2 regions of the Sphingobacterium zhuxiongii genome follow, and region 1 is predicted to be linked to the other one. Evidence: riboswitches for the same ligand, from Rfam matches in the RefSeq annotation. Region 1 holds a riboswitch; the other holds the start of a gene.

Evidence for each region. A riboswitch is a leader RNA that binds a small molecule or an ion and turns the genes downstream of it on or off. The one in region 1 is predicted to bind thiamine pyrophosphate.
Region 2: linked by a shared signal. The riboswitch ahead of thiS (sulfur carrier protein ThiS) and the one ahead of GFH32_RS16105 (TonB-dependent receptor) in region 1 are both predicted to bind thiamine pyrophosphate.

Annotation. Positions count from the first base shown of each region.
Region 1 covers NZ_CP045652.1:3,804,307-3,810,577, forward strand. Annotated here, with positions in the region: gene GFH32_RS16100 (amidohydrolase family protein) at 1-698, opposite strand, end outside; TPP riboswitch at 864-995, shown strand; gene GFH32_RS16105 (TonB-dependent receptor) at 1,052-3,514, shown strand; gene dtd (D-aminoacyl-tRNA deacylase) at 3,553-4,011, shown strand; gene GFH32_RS16115 (nucleotide pyrophosphohydrolase) at 4,022-4,348, shown strand; gene GFH32_RS16120 (endonuclease/exonuclease/phosphatase family protein) at 4,368-5,126, opposite strand; gene ggt (gamma-glutamyltransferase) at 5,193-6,271, shown strand, end outside.
Region 2 covers NZ_CP045652.1:1,368,545-1,374,815, forward strand. Annotated here, with positions in the region: gene GFH32_RS05975 (thiazole synthase) at 1-174, opposite strand, end outside; gene GFH32_RS05980 (thiamine phosphate synthase) at 167-799, opposite strand; gene GFH32_RS05985 (thiamine phosphate synthase) at 781-1,335, opposite strand; gene thiC (phosphomethylpyrimidine synthase ThiC) at 1,383-3,197, opposite strand; gene thiS (sulfur carrier protein ThiS) at 3,222-3,428, opposite strand; TPP riboswitch at 3,491-3,588, opposite strand; gene GFH32_RS06000 (PepSY-associated TM helix domain-containing protein) at 3,734-4,882, opposite strand; gene GFH32_RS06005 (TonB-dependent receptor) at 4,882-6,271, opposite strand, start outside.

The DNA.
Region 1 (6,271 bases):
TGAGCACGGAAACCATCAACAGACAGCTTCATTTGCTTATAGAAATCTAGAAATTCACCCTTATTGTATCGGAACAATTTGTTCTCCTCATCGCTCTCCTGGTTATGGATACTAATGATATTATCCTCGCCAACGACCTTCTTAAAGGTTTTAAAAAGAGTTTTTGAGCAAGAGTAAGGTGCGTGAGGTGTAATTGAAGATCGTTTGTAGTCAAAATGGAATTCTATTTCTTTGGCTTGATCGATACGTGATTCTACATCAGCATCAGCCAATGCCATCACTTCCACAAAGGTATGATACTGAATTGGGCTGTTTTCTTTGACTTTCGCAGAGACCGCCGAATTTGCATGATCACCAACAGCCTGAATACCGTTTTCATACATGGCTTTATCTGCCGCTTCCATCGCCTTGTCAACCGATTTCTCTTTCGCTCCGCGCTCATTCATCACTTTCATCAGGAATTGAGGCAAGCCTGTATGTTGAGGAACAAGTCCTTCCATATGAGAAAGTTCAAGATGACAGTGTGCATTTACGAAGCCAGGAATGAGGGCTCCTTTTAAGAATTCTACTTTTGAATCGTCGACTTCACCTTGGTTGTAAATCCCCTTAATTACTCCATGGTCGTCCATTGCTACGATTCCTTTTTTTATTGCAGGGCCAGTTACTGGAAATACAATATCAGCAGCATAATACTTCATAAATTTTTAAAAACCGTTTTTTAAGTTAGCGTAATTCACCCCTGAGGGTTGTATTAGAGCCAATTTACAAAAAAATCAATATATGTTAACTAATAAAATAATAATTACAAATTTGTTACAGTATCGCTTATATTTTGTTTAAAGCTAATAAAAGGTTAGTTTTGTATTATCAATTAGGGGTGCCTTGTTGTTCGACAACACAAATAAAGGCTGAGAATATACCCAGCATACGGTTCCATGAATCGTTGCGTACCTGATCTGGATAATGCCAGCGTAGGGAAAAGGGAGGTTAAATAAATGCTATTGTAACCCCTTGCAATAGTGAGGTTTAACTCATTTACACACAAATTAACATGTTAAAAAAGGTATGGGCAACAATCGCCTTTTGCCATCTGATTATGTGGAGCTTTGCTCAACATGCATTGACTGTAAGAGTCATCGACAAAGATCAAATCCCGTTAGCTGGAGCTACCGTTAAATTAGGCGAACAAAGCGGCACAACGGACCCAAATGGAACACTCGTTTTTAGAAATTTAACGACAAAAAAAAATTTATTACAGGTAACATATATAGGTTATCAAAATTATGTTAAGGAGGTCAGTGCTAGCGAACAATCCCAAATTATCGTTCATCTAAATGAGTTCTCCTATGTTGCGGAAGAAGTTTTTGTGACTGCCACTCGTGCCAAAGAAAACGCAGCAACAACTTTTAAAAACATTAGTAAAGAGGATATTCGCAAGAATAACCTTGGTCAAGACATTCCTTTCTTGATTAACCAGACACCTGGCGTCGTTGTAAGTTCAGACGCTGGCGCTGGAATCGGTTACACCAGCATGACTATCCGAGGCTCGGATAATGAGCGCATCAATATTACCTTAAATGGTATTCCCTTAAATGACGCAGAAAGCATGGGTAGCTTTTTCGTGAATCTACCGGATTTCGCATCTTCTATTCAAAGCATCCAAGTACAACGTGGTATTGGTACATCGACAAATGGAGCCGGTGCATTTGGTGCTTCCCTGAATATCCAAACAGATGCCATGGAACCGGAGCCCTATGCTGAACTAAACAACGCATTCGGATCATACAATTCTTGGAAAAACACCTTAAAAGTAGGTACTGGATTAATTAATAATAAATATGCATTTAATGCACGCTTATCCCGTGTCGTTTCTGATGGTTACATCGAACGCGCTAGTTCGAACTTAAAATCCTTCTATGTTGATGGAGGACTCTATACAGACAAGCACATCTTAAAAGCTACTGTTTTCTCTGGAAAAGAAAAGACCTATCAATCATGGTATGGAACACCTGAACCTTTAATTACTGGCGACTATAGCCGACTGGAAGATTACGCTGCAAACATGGGACTATACAGCCCGGAAGAGATCAGCCGACTAAAAGATGAGGGAAGAAAATACAATTACTATACTTACGATAATCAAACGGATAACTATACGCAAACCCATAGTCATTTACAGTATACCTATGCTGCGAATGATAAGCTAAATTTAAATGGAGCGCTACATTACACACGCGGAGCAGGATATTATGAGGAGTTTCGTCCAGATGATAAATTAGCTCATTACGGCATGGCGGATGTAACGATCGGCTCAAATACAATTAAAAATTCGGATCTAGTTCGTCGCAGATGGTTAGATAATCATTTTTACGGGTTAACTTACTCGGCAAATTATAAACCAAGTAGTGCGCTTAACTTTATTTTTGGGGGCGCATATAATCAATATCGCGGTAAGCATTATGGCGAGGTAATTTGGGCAAAGTATGCGTCCGACAGCAATCTTGGTGATCGTTATTATTATAATGAAGCTGATAAAAATGACTTCAACTTTTTCGCAAAGGCAGATTACAAGTTGGAAAAATGGTTATTCAACATTGACTTACAATATAGAAACCTTTATTATCTTGGTGAAGGAGATGATGACAAAGTCAAAAACCTATACTTTAAAGACAATCTCAACTTCTTTAACCCCAAAGTTGGTGCTACGTTCTTTTTAAATTCGAACAGCAATTTGTATGCTTCTTACGCCTATGCTAGCAAAGAACCTAAGCGCTCCGACTATGTAGAGAATCCTTTAAATGAATTTCCAAAGCCTGAGAAAATGCAGGATATTGAAGCGGGCTATCGCTTCAGGAATCAACAATTTAATATTGGTGCGAACGCTTATGCGATGTTCTATAAAAATCAATTAATCCCAACCGGTGCGCTGAACGACGTTGGTGCCGCCTTGCGTCAGAATGTTGACGATAGCTACCGAATTGGCTTTGAATTAGATGCCTCCTGGAATATCAGTCCTCAATTCGTATGGGGAATTACCGCAGCATTGAGCCAAAATAAGATTAAGAATTTTAAAGAGAAAATCTTAGTCTATGACAATGAAAATGATTGGAACTATGTTGGTGAAGAGGAAATCTTTTATAAGTCGACGACAATAGCGAAATCACCTTCAACCGTCCTGTCAAATATATTCACCTACAAACCAACAGAAGAACTTTCCTTTAGTTTATTAAGTAAATATGTTTCTAGAATTTATCTAGACAACAGCACTGCCAAGGAAAGAAGTATTGACCCTTCATTTGTGAACAACTTCCGGGGTATTTATACCTTCTCTGCATTTGGAATTGAAAGAATAGACTTAAACCTAGCTGTAAATAATATATTCAACAGTAAGTATGAGACAACGGGATATACTTGGGGACAAAAATTCGAAAGTAAAGGAACCCGAGATTATTATAATTTCTACTATCCACAAGCGGAAACTAATTTTATGTTAGGCTTGAATATTCGTTTTTAAGGATTGGGAATTCGCTTTAAACTTTATATTTTTAGCGAATGCGAGCAGTAATACAACGAGTAAGCCATGCTAGTTGCACGGTAGATGATCAAATCACGGGCAAAATTGAGCATGGCTTGCTTGTACTTATAGGTGTCGAAGATGAAGACTCCACAAGCGATATGGAATGGTTGGCTCAGAAAATAGCTAATCTGCGTATCTTTTCCGATGAACAGGGATTGATGAACAAATCCGTTCAAGATATTGACGGAAACATCCTTCTGATTTCACAATTCACCTTATTTGCGCAAACAAAAAAAGGTAATCGTCCTTCTTTTATTCGAGCGGGAAAACCGGAAAAGGCAAAACCAATGTATGAGGCCATGGCTCAGTATCTACGCGATTTGCTACGGAAAGAAGTTCAACTAGGGATATTTGGCGCTGACATGAAAATCGATTTACGCAACGATGGTCCAGTGACAATTATGATGAATACAAAAGACAAAGACAACTATTAATAACCTCGATATGACAATAGCAGAAGCACAAACAACCGTTGATAATTGGATTAAAACAACTGGAGTTCGTTACTTCCATGAATTAACCAATACCGCCATGCTGATGGAGGAGGTCGGAGAAGTGGCTAGAATAATGGCGAGACAATATGGTGAACAATCGTTCAAATCGTCTGATAAGGAAGTAAATTTAGCCGATGAGATGGCAGACGTTTTATTTGTTTTGATTTGTCTTGCAAATCAAACTGGAATTAACCTCACAGATGCTTTAAATAAGAATCTCGACAAGAAAACAAATAGAGATGGAGAACGACATAAAAACAATGAGAAGCTGAGATAGCTTCTCATTGTTTTTATGCCTATTTGAACTCTATTTCTGCGAACAATGGTAGATGATCCGAAGCTTCGTTTTCTTTACCTCGCTTATAGCTTTTCCATTCGAAATCCACATTATCCAAAAGCATAATGTAGTCAATCTCGCTGTGCGGATTTATATTAGGGAATGTCGGCCCGTTCGAACTTACATTCCTTTTGAAAAACTGCTCTAATACTTTAATAGATTCTGAATTAGGCTTTGCATTTAGATCTCCAACGAGAATTAATGGGCTACTATAAAGCTCCGCTAACTCATTGATAAAATGCGCTTGAGCAACTCTATTCTCTTCATGCAAATCAAGGTGTGTATTCGCTAAAGAAACACGTTTACCGTTCGGAAGTTCAACATCAATAATGGCTAAAGAACGGTTTTCACTTGCAACAGGCATTGGAAGATCATATCTCCTCTTCCCAACAATCTTATGCTTCGATAGAATTAAAGTACCGTAGTATCCTTTCTCTAAATTGATTCCCTTAGAAAAGTAGTAATCCATATTGGTTAATTCAGCTAGCTTTTCCGCCTGATTGACCATCTCTGAACGAGATACATTGATATCAACCTCTTGAATCCCTACAATATCTGCTTCAGATTCGATAATCACCTTAGCTATCGCTGGCAAATCAATTATATTTGGTTTGGCTGGTGGATTCCCATGATGGATATTATAACTTAAGATTTTCACAGTCTGTGCGGTACCTCCTAAGGATAGGCTTGCAAGGATAAATAGAAAGAAGTATTTCATATTTTTTGATAAAGTCTGAAGGTAATTATATTCAAGTAATAATGCCAAATTTAATATCTTTAACACATGAAACTATCGAATATCTTTTACTTATTATTCATTAGCTTTTTTCTTAGTTCTTGTGCGTCAAAACAAAATACGGTCGAAGAACAACAGGAATTTAGCAATGGTGCTGTAGTGACCGCACATCCTATCGCGTCTGAAGTTGGAGTTGCTATTCTGAAAAAAGGGGGAAATGCAGTAGATGCGGCTATTGCCGTTAAATTTGCACTTGCTGTAGTTTATCCAAACGCCGGCAATTTGGGTGGCGGAGGTTTCATGGTTTATCGCGATAAGTCGGGGTTTGTCAATTCCTTAGATTTCCGTGAAAAAGCTCCTCAGAAAGCTCATCGAGATATGTACTTAGATCAAGCTGGAAATCCTATTACGGATTTAAGTCTTTACGGTCAATTAGCCTCTGGTGTACCGGGCTCGGTTGCTGGTATGGACGAAGCTTATAAGAAATACGGCAAATTACCTTGGAAAGAATTACTTCAACCAGCTATAGAACTCGCATCAAAAGGATTTCCAATTACTGAACAACAAGCCGGAGAATTCAACCGCTATCAAGAACGGTTTAAGAAGCATAATCCAAATGGCGCAGCAATCATTCGCGAAGCTTCGTGGAAACCTGGGGATTTGTTTATTCAATCAGCACTGGCTGAAACTTTAAAGCGAATTGCAGAGCAAGGTCGCGATGGATTCTATAAAGGCAAAACTGCAGACTACATTGTTGCAGAAATGAAACGAGGTAATGGAATCATTAGTTTGGAAGATTTAGCAAATTACCAAGCGGTATGGCGTATTCCTATCGTTGGAACATATAAAGGCTATAAAGTTACTTCAATGCCTCCCCCATCTAGCGGAGGAGTTGCATTAATGGCCTTATTACAATCAGTAGAAAAATATCCATTAGCAAAATGGGGCTTCCAGCATGACAGCACCGTTCGCGCGATGGTAGAAGCAGAACGCCGCGTATATGCTGATCGCGCAACTCACTTAGGAGATCCTGATTTCTATCGTGTACCAGTTAACGAACTGACAAATGCGAAGTTTAATCAAGAACGAATGGCGAAAGTAAGTTTAAAGAAAGCAACCCCTAGCGA
Region 2 (6,271 bases), 1.9 Mb from region 1:
TGACCATAGATTCTCTTCTTGATTTTTGAGATCCAATCGTTTTAATGCTAAGGTTACTAGTTCCGACTCAGAAGTGCGAATTGCTTCTTGCATTTGCCTGTAACTACCGAATTTACCAGTACCAAGAAACAAGCGTGAAGTGAATTCTTTGTTGGCGATATTTAAATTATCCATAAAGATATTGGTTGAGTTGTGGTATCTGTTTATGATTTTTTAGTAAATAACTCGACATAGAGACCCCATAAATCCCCGATGCGCGCAGTTGTTCTACATCGTTTAGTTGTATTCCACCAATGGCATATATTGGCGGGATGCGGTTCGATTCAAGCTGTGCGATAATTTCTCTATAGCCTCGAAGACCCAAAATGGGGCTTAACTTCTCTTTGGTTGAAGTAAATCGATAGGGGCCAAGTCCGATATAATCGCATTTTTCTTGAATTCGTTGGTTTAGATCGGCAAGTGTATTCGCAGTTCCACCAATGATTTTTTCGAATCCTAGAAGTTTGCGACTTTCAATTACCGATTCATCGTTTAGACCCAAGTGTACCCCCGAACAGTGGAAGCTGTTTGCAATACTCGGAAAGTCATTAACGATGCATAGTGCATTATAAGATTTACAAATTTGGAATGCTTGATTGACAAGGTCCTCTAGTTCATCAATGCTAGCATTCTTCCATCTAATTTGTATAAACTGAACACCCTGATCTAAGACTAAGCGAATTCCGTGCAATTGCGCATCTGCGGTGTCGCCAGCAGAGATAAACATTAATCGAGGTAACTCTAATATTCCTTTTGGCATTGAATGTTTTTTAATATTTGTTGACATTTTATAGCGTACTGAATTGGCTGTTTTGTTTGCCAGATAGCTCCCATGAGGGCGATGTTGTCAGCTCCCAGGGCTAGGACTTCTGCCATATTATGTTGGTCAATTCCGCCCAGACCAATCAATTTAACGCGCTTATTTTGACGTTCAGTTATTTGATGTTTTACAGAGGTAGAAACACCATAACCGGGTTTAGATAAGCTAGCATACATTGGACTTAAAAAGGCATAATTCCAAGGGCCAGTCAATGCGTTAAATTCATTTATGTCATGTGTTGAAGTTGAATACTTAAACTTGTCAATAGCTGCTTGTTCGGCGATCTTACTACGATGTTGACTATTATAATGTAAGCGATTAATCCCTAATTCGGCGGCCAAACTATGCTGTTGATGTAATACAATTTGACTGAGATTTTCGGTGCCTAGTGCAACGATCAGTTTTGCTAGGTTTCCCCTGTCTATCAAGGGTCTACGAATGTGTAGTATAACGCCAAGTTCGAGTAATTGCCTCATCGTATTGACTTCTCCATCAATGGGAAATTCATTGCTGATAACAATCATTATAAATAAATCTCTTTTCCTGACTCGATGAACTCTTTAGACTTCGCTAGCATTCCTTCTTCTGTAGCTTCCCTTATTTCTTGTGTAATTTTCATTGAACAAAACTTAGGGCCACACATGGAGCAAAAATGAGCAACTTTAGCCCCGTCGGCAGGTAATGTTTCATCATGAAACTCTCTAGCCGTATCTGGATCCAACGAAAGATTGAATTGATCTTCCCAACGAAATTCAAATCGAGCCTTACTTAACGCATTATCTCTATATTGCGCACCTGGGTGTCCTTTTGCTAAATCGGCTGCATGAGCGGCCAATTTGTAGGTTATTACGCCATCTTTAACATCTTTTTTGTTTGGTAAACCAAGATGCTCTTTTGGGGTAACATAGCACAGCATTGCACAACCATACCATCCAATCATAGCTGCCCCAATTGCGGAGGTAATATGGTCATAACCGGGAGCAATATCGGTGGTTAATGGACCTAGGGTGTAAAAAGGTGCTTCGGCACATTCTTCCAATTGCTTCTCCATGTTTTCTTTGATCATGTGCATCGGGACATGACCTGGGCCTTCAACCATTACTTGTACATCGTGTTTCCAAGCAATTTTAGTAAGTTCACCTAAGGTTTCTAGTTCTGCAAATTGCGCCGCGTCATTCGCATCGGCAATAGACCCTGGACGCAAGCCATCACCTAGTGAAAAAGCTACATCGTATTGCTTCATAATCTCACAGATTTCCTCGAAATGCGTATATAAGAAGTTTTCTTTATGATGAAATAAACACCACTTTGCCATTATAGACCCCCCACGAGACACAATACCAGTAACGCGTTTCGCTGTCAGATGGATGTAGCGTAGTAAAACGCCAGCATGTATTGTGAAATAAGAAACACCTTGTTCTGCCTGTTCAATCAGGGTATCTTTAAATATTTCCCAGGTTAGATCTTCAGGGATTCCTTTTACTTTTTCTAGCGCTTGATAGATTGGCACTGTTCCGATCGGAACAGGAGAATTACGTATGATCCATTCCCGAGTTTCATGTATATTTTTACCGGTTGATAAATCCATGATCGTATCCGCTCCCCATCGACATGCCCAAACCGCCTTTTCTACTTCTTCTTCAATGCTTGAACTCACAGCGCTATTCCCGATATTGGCGTTGATTTTTACGAGAAAATTCCTGCCAATCACCATAGGTTCACTCTCTGGGTGATTGATATTGTTTGGGATAATGGCTCGTCCGGCGGCAATTTCATCACGAACGAAGGCAGGAGTTATTCTACTCTTTGGCGTTTGAGCGCCAAAGCTTTCACCAATATGCTGTTGCTCCATTCCAGGTGTAGCACTTTCGAGCTGCTCAATTCGTTGGTTTTCACGAATTGCAACATATTCCATTTCGGCAGTGATAATGCCTCGCTTCGCGTAGTATAATTGAGAAACATTGGCCCCCGCTTTCGCACGCATAGGGCGATGACTATAGGCAAACCTCAGTTGATCTAAACTAGCATCATTCAAACGAGTTTGACCGTAATCCGAACTGATGTTTGCCAAGATATCAACGTCTTCACGATCGAGTATCCAAGGTTCACGAATTCGATCGATTCCTTTGCGAATGTCAATGTTCTTTTGCGCATCCGTATAGGGCCCCGAGGTATCATATATCGTTATCGGAGGGTTTTCTTCTATTCCTCCTTTGCTTAGTTTTGTTGGACTAAGTGAAATCTCGCGCATAGCGACACGAATAGGATATAATTCGCCAGAAAGATAAATCTTTTTAGAATTAGGAAAAGCTTGCGTTGAAATTGTTTGTTCTTTCATATCGTATTTAGATTGGATTAGAAGTTAACCGCCTTGCGTTGCAGTAATGATGAGAATTTGATCTTTATCAGATAGGGGAGTATTCGGCCATGCGCTAGCTGGAATAACTTGATGATTTAATGCAACAGCTATTCCTTTTCGTAAAGTGCCGAATTCAGCCAATAGCAAAGCAGCTAAATTGGCAGGTATATTTTCGTAAAACTTGGACTGATTGTTTATTGTTAGTTCCATTCCTAAAATGTTTTTTTGGGTAAAAACTTTAGGAATGGCTACATCGATGCATACGGCACCCATGTTGACATCTTACTTTTCCCTACGCCAGTATGATCTGGATCAGGTTATAAGGGTAAAATCTCAGCCTACAACAATGTAGACACCCCTAAAGTCAAGACTAAATTAGACATATTTTTTTAATAAGCAATTATTTCTTCAATGGAGAGTGTAAAAGTGATATAAAAATGGATGGCAACTTGCTACATTTCGAGGGAGGCCTTCACGGGTGAGAAATAAGATTTTTACAGCGGCAATTATCGTCGTTAAATTCTCCTTTTTACTCTTTTTTTGGATTTATTAATCCAGATAATATACCCAGTAACAGGTAAACTAGCGCAGAAAAGGGAAATAATAAAGGCTAGTATTTTCGTAGGCCAACCTGCAATATTTCCAGTGTGCAAATCGAAGTTTAAAGACCCTAACCTTTCACCCGCTGTCTGCTTGTCATGACTGATGACTTTATCTAATGTCAAAGCTTTTTTATCGAAATAATACCACTTGAATTTGTTTGTCTTTTGTTCCTCTAGTCGGATTTGTATATCAAAACTTGCAGCATCTTCTTTTCTGAGGCGTATTGACATCATCCCAGAATTAGGATATGTTTTTAATAAATTGCTAAGCGCATCGTCTAAAGGATTATTACCCCATTGAATGTTGAGTGGCTCAATTTTTTCAATCGCAGTGCTACCTGAAGTAAGCTTATCAAGTTGATCGCCTGCCCAAGTTTTGAACGCCGGGAAGCTAAAGAACAAACCTGTGATTCCGATAAGAAGCCCCAGAATCAAGGAATAGAAGCCTATGATATTATGTAGGTCGTGATTTAATCTTTTCCAATTAACGGACCATTTTGGCCAGAAGCTTCGACTAATTTTATTGCTTTTCCAGCGCTTTGGCCACCATAGAATAACGCCGGTCAACATTATGAAAACAAATAGTACAGTCGAGTAGGCTACTAGCGGATGACCTATTTTCTTTCCCAATAATAGATTCATGTGCAATTGAAGCATTAATTGGAAAAACTCAGTTTTTGAGTTCTCGATAGCCAACACCTCACCAGTATAGGGGTTGACGAATACTCTCTTGGAATAAGTATAGTAGTTCCAGTGTCCGAATGCATTCTCATCTGTTGCTTGAGCCCGAAATATCCAAGAGCGGTTTTTTGCAGGGAATAAGTCCACACGTGATACTTTCTCTCCATCAGGAAGACTCTTGTTCGCAATTGCAGACAACTCGCTTAAACTTAGCGCTTGTGCCTGTCCTGGCGATACTAAAATATATTTTTGCGGATAGCAGATCAACTTCAGATCATCATGGAAGGTATAAATACAGCCGGTGATGCCGAGTATAAAAACGACAATACCAGATAGTATGCCCATCCATTTATGGAGCCAAAGGGATACTGTTTTAAACATTAAAATTTATAGTTAAGCGTTAATGAAGCCGTTGTGCCTGTTCCTTTGACGTATTCTGCATCTAATGCGCGGTATTGGCTAACTACTGGATAGTAATCTTTGTTAAATAGATTTTCTACCCCTAATCCCATTGACCATTTTTGATTAAATTGATAAGAGCCAGCTAAATTAAACATCGACACAGATGATACAGAACCTTCAGAGCTTTTATAAACGCCTTTGTCATTGACAGCAAAGCGATCTCTCGAGCCCGTATAAAGCCAATGCAATTGTAGGTTTAGCTTATCATTCGGTGAGTAATAAAGATAGGCTGTCGCTTTTGAAGGAGCGATTCTTGAGCCGTTTAAGTATGTCTTTGTACCATTATCCTGCTCAGATTTACCTTCGACATAAGCGTATGTTGCTCCGACAGTCCACGTCTTATTTAAACGAGCATCTAGTGCAATTTCGTAACCTTGTACTACCTCAGGTAAGCGTTGTGCAACTAGAATACCATTTCCTTGATCTACTAGTTCTACACCCAGTTTGGAATCACTATAGTAGTATGCCGCGGTGAGGTTAAAGATGCTATAGTGACTGGAAAATCCTATTTCGTAGTTATTGGTGATTATCGGATCAGTTTTTATACTATCTAAATCACTGTCAGTTGCGCGTCGTACAATACGTCCAAGCTCATTGATGGCAAAGCCCTGCGAGAAACTTACGAAAGGATTGAAAATCTCGTATTTGTTAAATCGCAGTCCTGCGTTGAAGGTGGCGCCTTTGTAAGGTATCTTAGCCCCTTTAACGGCAATACTTCCTTCATTATTGGGTCCAGATGCTATCGTATTAAAATCGTCGATCTTCACTGTGGCATTTTCATACCGAACCCCGCCTTTCAAAATAAGATTTTCGACAATATCCAATCTCAATTGCGCATAAGGTGCTAGATTAAACATATTCATATGTGGAATATAGACGCGTCCATCTGTTAAATCTTGATCAGTAACATCGTTTAATAAATCCAATCCATAGGTCAATTCGGCTGCTGATTTGAAAATCTGGAATGGCGTATTTAGATTCAATCGAACGCCCTTTTTCTCGGAGTTAATCTGTGTTTGACCGGGGCCAAACCACGCTGTTCCTTTTTCGACGTAACGATTCATGGAGCGAAAGGTATTATAGTACAAAGTGGCTTGCAATGAACTTTCTCCAAATATCCCCGACTTGTTATAATTAATCATTGCATTATGATTATAGGGAGTTCCCGTCGGTTTACCTGGATCTACACCTTTGATGCCAATAGTAGGATTGAGATCGTATTTACCGGTTTGACTGATGTATTTAGCGTGTTGGTTACTGTTATAATAATTGTAAGAGGCAACGATAGAGGAGGTTGAATCGATGTCG